2 regions of the Pseudomonas sp. PLMAX genome follow, and region 1 is predicted to be linked to the other one. Evidence: riboswitches for the same ligand, from Rfam matches in the RefSeq annotation. Region 1 holds a riboswitch; the other holds the start of a gene.
The links. A riboswitch is a leader RNA that binds a small molecule or an ion and turns the genes downstream of it on or off. The one in region 1 is predicted to bind cobalamin.

Region 1 (5,510 bases):
TTTCCCGACAAAAATACTAGGACTTTGTCCGCGGCGATGATTGGCGTAAACTGCGTCCAAGCCTGCGAGGAGTTTCCATGACCGCTATTACCATCACCGACGCCGCCCACGATTACCTGGCTGATCTGCTCTCCAAGCAGAACACCCCGGGCATTGGCATTCGCGTCTTCATCACCCAGCCTGGCACCCAGTACGCCGAAACCTGCATTGCCTACTGCAAGCCGGGCGAAGAAAAACCCGAAGACACCGCGCTGGGGCTGAAAAGCTTCACCGCCTACATCGACCATTTCAGCGAAGCGTTCCTGGACGATGCCGTGGTCGACTACGCCACCGACCGCATGGGCGGCCAGCTGACCATCAAGGCGCCAAACGCCAAAGTGCCGATGGTCAACGCCGACAGCCCGGTCAACGAGCGCATCAACTACTACCTGCAAACCGAGATCAACCCGGGGCTGGCCAGCCACGGCGGCCAGGTCAGCCTGATCGACGTGGTCGAAGACGGCATTGCCGTCCTGCAATTCGGTGGCGGTTGCCAAGGCTGCGGCCAGGCCGACGTGACCTTGAAGGAAGGCATCGAGCGCACCTTGCTCGAGCGTATTCCCGAGCTCAAGGGTGTGCGTGACGTGACTGACCACACGCAGAAAGAAAACGCCTACTACTAAGGTGTTCGCTGCGGCATAAAAAAACGGCGCCCCGTGAGCGCCGTTTTTTTATGGGTGAAATCCACTGGCCCTATCGCGGTCAACACAAAATCTGTAGGAGCTGGCTTGCCAGCGAAGAGGCCCTATGGCCGATACAAATGCGCATGTCCAGCACGATACAGCGACGACTCACTGAAATGCTCACTGCCCAACACCCGACCCACGAGAATCAACGCCGTACGCCGAAACCCCTTGGCTTCAACCTTCCCGGCAATGTCCTCAAGCGTCCCCACCACCCAATCCTGATCCGGCCAGGTCGCCCGGTGAATCACCGCAATCGGGCAGTCGGCGCCGTAAAACGGCAGCAGCTCCTCGACGATTTTTGCCAGGTGATTGACCCCCAGATGAATCGCCATGGTCGCCCCGTGCTGCGCCAAGCTGGCCAGTTCTTCTCCGGCGGGCATCACGGTCTTGTCGGCATAGCGCGTCAGGATCACGCTCTGTGACACGTCCGGCAAGGTCAGTTCTGTGCCCAGAAGCGCCGCGCAGGCTGCCGTTGCGGTGACACCGGGAATGATTTCGAAAGGAATATCCCGTTCACGCAAATGGCGAATCTGCTCACCGATGGCGCCATACAGGCTCGGATCACCGGAATGCACGCGAGCCACGTCCTGACCCTTGGCATGGGCCGCGCTGATCAGTTCGATGATCTGTTCCAGGTGCAATTCGGCGCTGTTGACCACCCGTTCGGCGCGGTGTCCTTCCAGTACCGCGGCGGGCACCAGCGAGCCGGCATAGATGATCACCGGGCAGCTGCGAATCAGCCGCTGGCCCTTGACGGTGATCAGTTCGGGGTCGCCGGGACCTGCGCCAATGAAGTAGACGGTCATCGTCAGTTCCTGTTGGAAATAGGGGGATGGGCAGGCTTCAGATGAAGATTGCTCATGATCGAACGTGTGGATTATCGGGGATTTTACGCGGCGCCGGCCAATGCCAGGGTGGCCTGGGCATATTTTTGTCGCGGGATCAGCAATTTGGCCGGGGCGTTGGCCAGTTGTTCGGCCAGCGCCAGGGCGGCGCTTTCTGCCACGCCATAGCACCCGGTCCGTTCAAAGGCGATATCCGAATGGTGACTGAGTCGGGGTTGATAGCCCGCCAGTTGTTCACTGCTGAAATACATCATCTGCAGCCCAAGCTGCTCGGCCAGTTCGCTCAGGGCCGGTTCGCCGCGCTTCTGGTCGATGCTGGCCAGGGCCTTGATCTGATGCAGTTCGATCTGGTGCGCCTGCAATGCCTGGTCGAGCAATGCCCGCAGCGTGCTGACGGGGCAGCCACGCTGGCAGCCCAGGCCGACCACCAGGGTCGGCGCTGTGCCAAGTTCAGTCATGCTTGGTATTGACCGTCGCTTTTGCGGCGGAACAACCACGCACTGATCAGGCCCAGGGCCAGCCAGAACGCCACGTTGGTCAGCTGCGAAGCGATCTTGAACTGAGCTTCCAGAGCTTCTGGAGCGAGCATCGAATGCACCTCAGGTTGCGGTGCGCCAATCACGTGCGGAACGGCGAGGATGGCTACGCCGAGAATCTTCATCAGCCAGTTTCGGCTGAATACGATCAGGGCGATGCCGACTGCGGTGGAAGCTGCAGTACCGATCCACCAGATCTGCCGTTGCGCCAGATCCGCCGCCGCGGTGCCCGGCAACTCGGGCGGCAGGCCGAGCGTCGGCGCCAACACGAAGGTAACGTAACCGGCCAGGCCCCAGAGCAGGCCCTGGGAGGTCTTGGTCGGCGCGCGCAGGGTATAGAGGCCGGCGAGCATCAAGGCGAAGCCGACTGCCACCACCAGGTTACCGCCGGTGGTCGACAGCACGCGCTGCCAGCCGTCTTCCGGCTCCCAGGCTTCGGCGTCGTGGCTGTGGGCAGCGACGCCCGCGGCGTGTTCGTGGACTTCAACGGCGGCAGGTTCCGATTTCTCGTAGGTTTCGGCCTGCAAGATCAGCGGAGAAACCCAGAAACTCTGCAGCAGGGTCAGCAGCAGGGCAGCCAGCAGCCCGCTGAAACCTGCGGTTTGCGCAATACGCTTGATCATGTCGGCAGGTCTCAATGGCACGGGAACGCTGAGCTGTGGCGGGTATCGTGAGCGGCGTTGTGCACCGCTTCGATGTGCGAGAAACCGGCGAAATACACCAGGCACGCGCCAAGGATCGACGCGCAAGCGGCGGCGGTAAGGCGTTGGGACAGGGTAGTGGTGCTGCTGGCGGTGGTGCTGTGGCCGGTGCTGCTGATGATCGACATGGCGCTTCCCTCTGTTCTGTCAGCGGGGAATAAGAGCGCAGGCAGGCCCTCGCACGACCGAGCGCGCAGAAGTCCGAACAGCGCCCGCCCACCGCGGGTTTGTTGAGTCAGTGATCGTGTTGGTCACTTTGTGTTGCGGGCCGGTCTCCGGGCTCACGAGGGGCGCAGGCGTTAGCCTTGACCTGCAAGCGTCACCTTCCCATGCCACGTTGGCACAGTGGATCTGACGCTTCGCTCGCTTACCGTTGCGGGGGCAGCACCGGACTGACATGGGCTTGAGTAAAGCACATGATTCACCGGTTTCCCGTTTCACCCTGTGAAGGGCACCCGTAACAAGGTGCGTAGGAGAGCATGGGCGAGGGGCGGGCGTCAATTGGCAAGGGTTCTCAACTCGGGACCGAGTCGACCCCATCGCGAGCAAGCTCTCTCCCACAGGTGATCGCATTCCCATGTGGGAGCGGGCTTGCTCGCGAAGGGGGCGCCGCCAATCTCATGTGAACATTGACCCGCCCCAATACCATGCGTAGCCTTGCGCATTCGAGGTTCTTCGGCATTTGTCGAAGCTAAGAAGGGAACGCGGTCAATGCCGCGGCTGCCCCCGCAACTGTGAACGGTGATGTTCGCTGCCACGCCACTGCACGCTCAAGTCCGAGCCCGCGGGAAGGCGCAGCGAATGCCAGGCTTGAAGGCCAGCACACCGTCAGCCAGGAGACCTGCCTCGATACAGATTCTCACTACAACCGGGCGGGGTGATCCGGTGGCGAACGCTTCTGGCGCGCTTGTGCGTGGCCGGTCCTCGTCCCGTATGCCCGCCACCTTGCCAAAGGGCATCCGATGAAAACACTGGCCAAACTCCCCGTCACCATCGTCACCGGTTTCCTCGGCTCGGGCAAGACCACCTTGCTGCGGCACATGCTCGACAACGCCCAGGGCCGCCGCATCGCGGTGATCGTCAACGAGTTCGGCGAACTGGGCATCGACGGCGAAATCCTCAAGCAGTGCTCCATCGGTTGCACTGAAGAAGAAGCCAACGGCCGTGTCTATGAGCTGGCCAACGGCTGCCTGTGCTGCACCGTGCAGGAAGAGTTCTTCCCGGTAATGCGCGAACTGGTGGCCCGTCGCGGCGATCTCGACCACATCCTGATCGAAACCTCGGGCCTGGCCCTGCCAAAACCGCTGGTGCAAGCCTTCCAGTGGCCGGAAATTCGCAGTGCCTGCACCGTCGATGCGGTGATCACCGTGGTCGACAGCCCGGCCGTGGCGGCGGGCACCTTCGCCGCCTTCCCGGACCAGGTCGACGCCCAGCGCAAACTCGACCCGAACCTGGACCACGAATCGCCGCTGCACGAACTGTTCGCCGACCAACTGTCCAGCGCTGACCTGGTGATCCTCAACAAGGCCGACCTGATCAGCCCGGAAGACCTGGCTCGCGTGCGCCTGGAAGTCGCCGAGGAATTGCCGCCGGCGGTGAAAGTTATCGAAGCCAGCAGCGGTCGCTTGCCGCTGGACGTGCTGATCGGCCTTGGCGCCGGTTCCGAAGAGCACATCGACAGCCGTCACAGCCACCATGATCATCACCACGATGGCGATGATCATGACGACCACGATCACGACGCCTTCGATTCCATCTCCATCGAACTGCCGCAAGCCGACGAAAGCCTGCTGATGGATGCGTTGACCCAACTGGTGGTCGAGCACAGCATCCTGCGCGTCAAGGGTTTCGCGGCGATCCCGAACAAGCCTATGCGCCTGCTGATCCAGGGCGTGGGCACCCGGTTCGACAAGCATTTCGACCGCCAGTGGGGCGCTGTAGAGGCACGTACCACGCGCCTGGTATTGATCGGCCAGGCACTGGACGCCACCTTGCTCGAAGCGCAATTGCGCGCCGCGCTCAGCGTGTAACCCATGCACCTGCTCAGGACCCAGCCCGGCGGATTCGTGTCGGATGACAACATTGCCGACCTTGGACAAACCCCCGCCGAGCTGGTGATCCTGTGCAGCGGCGACTCCAGCCTGGCGCTGCTCGCCGAAGCGGCTCAGCAGTTGCCCGACGACTACCCGAGCGTGCGCCTGGCCAATCCGATGCAGGTGCAGAATCATGCGTCGGTCGACCTGTATGTCGACCAAGTGTTGCGCCACGCCAAAGTCATTCTGATTTCGCTGCACGGCGGCATTGCCTATTGGCGTTATGGCGTCGAGCGGCTGGTGGAGCTGTCGCAGCGCGGCGTGCAGCTGATACTGGTACCGGGCGACGATCGCCCGGACCCGGAGCTCAGCGATCTCAGCACCGTGGGCCCCGAGGAACGTGACCGTCTTTGGCAGTTTCTGCGCCAGGGCGGCATGGGCAATGCCCTCGACTTTTTCCGCTGCCTGGCCAATCGCTGGCTGGATCGCGACTACGCCTGGGCCGAACCGCAAACCCTGCCGCGAACGGCGATTTACCACCCGCGAAAAAGCCCCGCGCAACTGACTGACTGGCAAGCCGACTGGCAGGCCGGTCAACCGGTGGCCGCGGTACTGTTCTACCGCTCGCATTTGCAGGCGGCGAACACCGCGTTCATCGATGTTTTCTGCC
Region 2 (5,510 bases), 2.3 Mb from region 1:
AACGGTAGAGCACCACGCCCGGCGCGCCAGCCACGGCAAACCAGAACAATGCGGCAAACACCGCGTCACTGCCGTTTTCCAGCACCGATTCGGTGGCGGCGCGGGCGACGGCGGTTTCATCCAGATCGCTGGTTTTACGGCTGACCAGGTAACTCACGCGTTGGCGTGCTTCTTCAAGATTATCGCTGCGCAAAGCCTTCGCCACCGGCGTGACATGCTCACCGAGGCTGCGCATGCCCAGGGCGCAATAGAGCGCAAGAATCTCGACGATCCAGCCGACGTAGGGCGCCCAGGAAAATGCCGTAGCCAACAGGGTCAGCGGCAACACGGCGATCACCCACGCGGTGACCCCATGGCTGCGCCAGCCGCGACCGCCACCGTTGAAACGTTGCTCGATGCGCTCGGCAAATCGGCCGAACGCCACCAGCGGATGCCAGCGTTTGGGTTCACCCAGCAGCGCATCCAGCGCCACCGCGGCGACACTCAACAACGCCACACTCATTGACTCACTCCCCAATAGTTTTCATACAACAGCTCACTCAGCGGACGCGCCTGCGCCCAGCCTTCGAGTACCAGCATCGGTGCCGGATAAAAGGCCTTGACCGGTCCCAGGCAAAGAATCGCCAAGGGCTTGGCACCCGGCGGCAGGCCCAGCAGGTCCGCCAGGGCTTGCGGCTCGAACAGCGAGACCCAGCCCATGCCCAGCCCTTCGGCGCGGGATGCCAGCCAGAGGTTCTGGATCGCGCAGGACAACGAGGCCAGGTCCATTTCCGGCAGGGTACGACGACCGAAGATATGCCGTTCGCGATCGTCCATCAGCGCGGCGACCAGCACCTCGGCGCAATCGTTGATGCCCTCGACCTTGAGCTGCATGAACTCGTCGGTGCGCTCACCCAGGGCCTCGGCGGTGCGCACGCGCTCCTGCTCCACCAGGACCTGGATCTGGCTGCGTAGCGCGCGGTCACTGATGCGGATGAAGCGCCAGGGCTGCATCAGGCCGACACTCGGGGCCTGATGCGCGGCTTCGAGCAGGCGCCGCAGTAAATCGGGCTCGACCGTGCCGCCCGCGAAGTGGCGCATGTCGCGGCGTTCGCCAATGGCGCGGTAGACCGCATCGCGTTCGGCTTCGGAGAAGGCGTTGTCGGTCATGGCCTCTTCGCTGTAGGAGCTGGCTTGCCAGCGAAGGCGGCCTCAAGGTCGGGCGCAAACAACGCGGCAACCGCCTTCGGATTGGACGGAAAATAAAAATGCACATAAGAGGCCGTCATCCGCCCCTCGCGATAAACCGCCTCTGCCCCGCGTCCGCCGTTAGGGCTCAAGCCCCGGGCAATCGGTGTCAGTTCGGTGGTGGTCAAGGAATGATGATAAGTGTGCCCACGCAGTGAACCTTCCGGTAGCTCAACCGCCTGCAAGGCCAACGCAGCCAGGCGCTTCTGCATCACCGCATCGCCCTTCAACAAGCCGACCAGCTCTGCCCGAGTACCCTCGACATCGGTCAGCGAATCGAGCAGATAAAGCATCCCGCCACATTCCGCCAACAAGGGTTTGCCCGCCGCGTGGTGCGCGCGGATCGCCGCCAACATCGAGGTGTTCTGCGACAGCGCCACATGGTGCAATTCCGGATAGCCGCCCGGCAGATACAAGCTGTCCGCCTCGGGCAAAACAGCGTCACGGATCGGCGAGAAAAACCGCAACTCGGCACCCATCGCCCGCAACAGATCCAGGCTGGCGCCATAGGTGAAGGCAAACGCCTCATCACGGGCCACGGCGATGCGCACGCCAGCCAGAAGCGGTTCGGCCGCTATTACATCCGGCGCGGCGAAGGTCACCGCCGGTGGCAGCGCGACTTCGCAACTGCTGGCCAGGGCGTCTGCCGCTGCATCCAGGCGCACGTCCAGGTCGTTCAACTCGCTGGCTTGCACCAGGCCCAGGTGGCGACTTGGCAATTCAATGCCGGTCTCCCGAGACAAGGCGCCGTACCAGCGCAGGCCTTCGGTCAGGCTGCCTTCGAGTAGTTGCGCATGGCGCAGGGTGCCCACGCGGTTGGCCAGCACGCCGGCAAACGGCAAGTCCGGCTGATAGCGCGCCAGGCCCAGGGCCAGTGCGCCAAAGGTCTGGGCCATGGCGGTACCGTCGATCACAGCGAGCACCGGCACGCCGAAATGCCGCGCCAGATCGGCACTCGACGGCGTACCGTCGAACAGCCCCATGACGCCTTCGATCAGGATCAGGTCAGCCTCCGCGGCGGCCTCCCACAACAGGCGACGGCTTTCCTGCTCGCCGACCATCCACATGTCCAGTTGATACACCGGCGCACCGCTGGCGCGTTCGAGGATCATCGGGTCGAGAAAATCCGGGCCACACTTGAATACCCGCACCTTGCGTCCCTGGTTGCGATGCAACCGGGCCAGCGCGGCGGTCACGGTGGTCTTGCCCTGGCCGGAGGCCGGCGCGGCAATCAGTACCGCCGGGCAATGACGAGGTTGATTCACAGCTCGACGCCTTTTTGCGCTTTGATACCGGCCTGGAAGGCGTGCTTGATCATGCCCATTTCGGTGACGGTGTCGGCCAGTTCGACCATCTCCGGCTTGGCGCCGCGACCGGTGACCACCACGTGCTGCATTGGCGGGCGCCCTTGCAGGTCGCTGAGCACCTGATCGAGATCGAGGTAGCCGTGCTTGAGGGCGATGTTCAGCTCGTCCAGCACCACAAGGCCAATCGATGGGTCGCGCAGCAGTTGCTGCGATACCGCCCAGGCCGCTTCGGCCGCCGCGATGTCGCGCTGGCGATCCTGGGTCTCCCAGGTAAAACCCTCACCCATCACATGAAAACGCACCTGCTCGGGGAAGCGCCGGAAGAACAGTTCTTCGCCGGTGCTGTTACGCCCCTTGATGAACTGCACCACACCGCACTGCATGCCATGCCCCATGGCACGGGCGAGCATGCCGAAGGCCGAGCTGCTCTTGCCTTTGCCGTTGCCGGTCAGCACCAGCAGCAGGCCGCATTCGTTCGGGGAATTGGCGATGCGTTCGTCGATCACGGCCTTTTTGCGCAGCATGCGCGCCAGATGACGTTCGTCACGATCAGGGGTATCAGACATGGGGGAGCTCTCCGTTGAGGCAGGATTAACGGCGGGCAGGCACAAGAATAGACGGCAAGAAACCTGGCATCGCCCACCGTGATGCCGCTTGGATGGATCAGGCCGGTCTCCGGGCTCATGAGCGGCGTATTGCCAGACTGCGCGCCTTCCCGCATCAACGATCGACGCAGTGGCTTCTGACGCAGTTTTCACTCATTTACCGTTGCGGGGGCAGCGCCGGGATCGCAGGGCTTCATCGACTGAAGCACTCAACTCACCGGCTTCCCTGTTTCACTCTGTCGACCCAAGTCACAGAGCACCTGAAACAAGCGGCGAAGGTTAGAGGGTTGGGGGTGGAGCGTCAATTGAAGACGTGGCGGTGCCGCGAATAACTGCCCACCTTCAAGAAAGTGACGTCAATCTTGTGCCACAGGCCCAGCAGTGATATCAAATAGCCACAACACCACATCACAATAACAAGGGTGAACCCCATGCAAGGCATCATTATCAGCAATCCGCAGCTGGAATTCCTGCGTCCGGTCCTGGAACGCTGGTTCGACTGCATCGACCGCTACAACGCCGTGCGCGGCGACAACGAAACCCCCTACTGGCTCGACGAAAAAGCCAACCTCGGCCTGCTGTCCGCTGCGGCCTGGATGGCCGAAATGATCACCCTGCAACAATCACCTACCCGCAAACAGACCGAAGAAGGCGAACGCAACGGCCGCGCCGATCTGTTTATCGCCACGCCCGAAGCACGCGCCTGGCTGCAGACCACGCAACGCTGGCCACGGGTCAACAGCCTGAACCTGACCCAGGCCCTGCTGGACATCACCAGCGACGCGAAAAAAATCAGCTACGCCAGCGACCTGAAAATCGGCTGCCTGTTCGTCGCGCCGCACAAGAACCAGCAAGGCGCCACCCCCGAAGAACTTCAGGACATGGTCGATGACCTGCAAAAGGAGCACAGCTGCGCCGTGGCCTGGTATTTCCCCTATGCCTATCGCAAGTTGCGCAACGAAGCCGGTCACTATCACCCCGGTATTGCCGTGCTGCTCAAGGAAGCTCGCGGCTGACGTTGAACCATCGGGCTGCCGCGCTTCTCTATGGTTTAAGTCACTTCATTCATAGGGAAAGTCAGCAATGCGCACGTCTCAGCTGGTTTTCGTTATCGCATTAGCGGGAGGGCTCGCCGCCTGTGGCGAAACCGCCCGCTTGCAAGTCACCGACGGCACCGGGCCGTCCCCCAAGCTCCCGGAACCCAACAAGACCCTGTTCCCGACGATGAACATCGCCCCGGCCATCGGCTGGGCGGACGGCGCCAAACCCATCGCGGCCAGCGGCACCCAGGTCGGCGCCTTCGCCGAGGGCCTCGATCATCCGCGCTGGCTCTACGTGCTGCCCAATGGCGACGTGCTGGTCGCCGAAACCAACGCCCCGCCCAAACCCGATGACAACAAAGGCATCAAGGGCTGGATCACCAAGAAAGTCATGGGACGTGCCGGTGCCGCCGTGCCGAGCCCAAACCGCATCACGCTGCTGCGCGACAGCAACCACGATGGCATCGCCGAAACCCGCACGGTGTTCCTGGAAAACCTCAACTCGCCCTTTGGCATGACCCTGGTCGGCAATGACCTGTACGTTGCCGACACCGACCGGCTGTTGCGCTTTCGCTATGTCGATGGCGACACGGCCATCAAGTCGCAGCCGATCAAAGTCGTCGACCTGCCAGGGGGCACCCTGAATCACCACTGGACCAAGAACGTCATCGCCAGCAAGGACGGGAGCAAGCTGTACGTCACGGTGGGCTCCAACAGCAACGTCGGCGAAAACGGCATGGACCAGGAGCAAGGGCGCGCGGCGATCTGGGAAGTGGATCGTGCCACCGGCAACCACCGGATCTTCGCTTCAGGCCTGCGCAACCCCAACGGCATGGCCTGGGAGCCACAAAGCGGCGCGCTGTGGACCGCCGTCAACGAGCGCGACGAAATCGGCAGCGACCTGGTGCCGGACTACATCACCTCGGTCAAGGACGGCGCTTTCTATGGCTGGCCATTCAGCTATTACGGCCAGCACGTCGACGTGCGCGTCGAGCCGCCAAACCCCGACCTTGTGGCCAAGGCGATTGCCCCGGACTACGCGGTCGGCCCGCACACCGCCTCATTGGGCCTGACCTTTGCCGAAGGCAACAAGCTGCCGGCGCAGTTCAAGGAAGGCGCTTTCATCGGCCAGCACGGCTCATGGAACCGCAAGCCGCATAGTGGCTACAAAGTGATATTCGTGCCCTTCAGCGGCGGCAAACCGAGCGGTCAACCGGTGGATGTGCTCAGCGGTTTTCTCAATGATGAGGAAAAAGCCATGGGCCGGCCGGTGGGTGTGGTGGTTGATCAGCAAGGGGGTTTGCTGGTGGCCGATGATGTGGGGAACAAGG

Region 2: another riboswitch for cobalamin. It lies ahead of cobO (cob(I)yrinic acid a,c-diamide adenosyltransferase); the one in region 1 lies ahead of DKB71_RS19275 (CbtB-domain containing protein).

What each region holds. Positions count from the first base shown of each region.
Region 1 is NZ_CP064949.1:4,224,315-4,229,824, reverse strand. It holds gene nfuA (Fe-S biogenesis protein NfuA) at 78-662, shown strand; gene cobM (precorrin-4 C(11)-methyltransferase) at 785-1,531, opposite strand; gene DKB71_RS19285 (cobalamin biosynthesis protein) at 1,615-2,028, opposite strand; gene DKB71_RS19280 (CbtA family protein) at 2,025-2,729, opposite strand; gene DKB71_RS19275 (CbtB-domain containing protein) at 2,741-2,935, opposite strand; cobalamin riboswitch at 3,056-3,281, opposite strand; cobalamin riboswitch at 3,459-3,671, shown strand; gene cobW (cobalamin biosynthesis protein CobW) at 3,770-4,837, shown strand; partial or broken gene cobN (cobaltochelatase subunit CobN) at 4,841-5,510, shown strand, end outside.
Region 2 is NZ_CP064949.1:1,941,303-1,946,812, reverse strand. It holds gene cbiB (adenosylcobinamide-phosphate synthase CbiB) at 1-502, opposite strand, end outside; gene bluB (5,6-dimethylbenzimidazole synthase) at 499-1,149, opposite strand; gene DKB71_RS08990 (cobyrinate a,c-diamide synthase) at 1,146-2,492, opposite strand; gene cobO (cob(I)yrinic acid a,c-diamide adenosyltransferase) at 2,489-3,100, opposite strand; cobalamin riboswitch at 3,183-3,418, opposite strand; gene DKB71_RS08980 (hypothetical protein) at 3,571-4,155, shown strand; gene DKB71_RS08975 (PQQ-dependent sugar dehydrogenase) at 4,223-5,510, shown strand, end outside.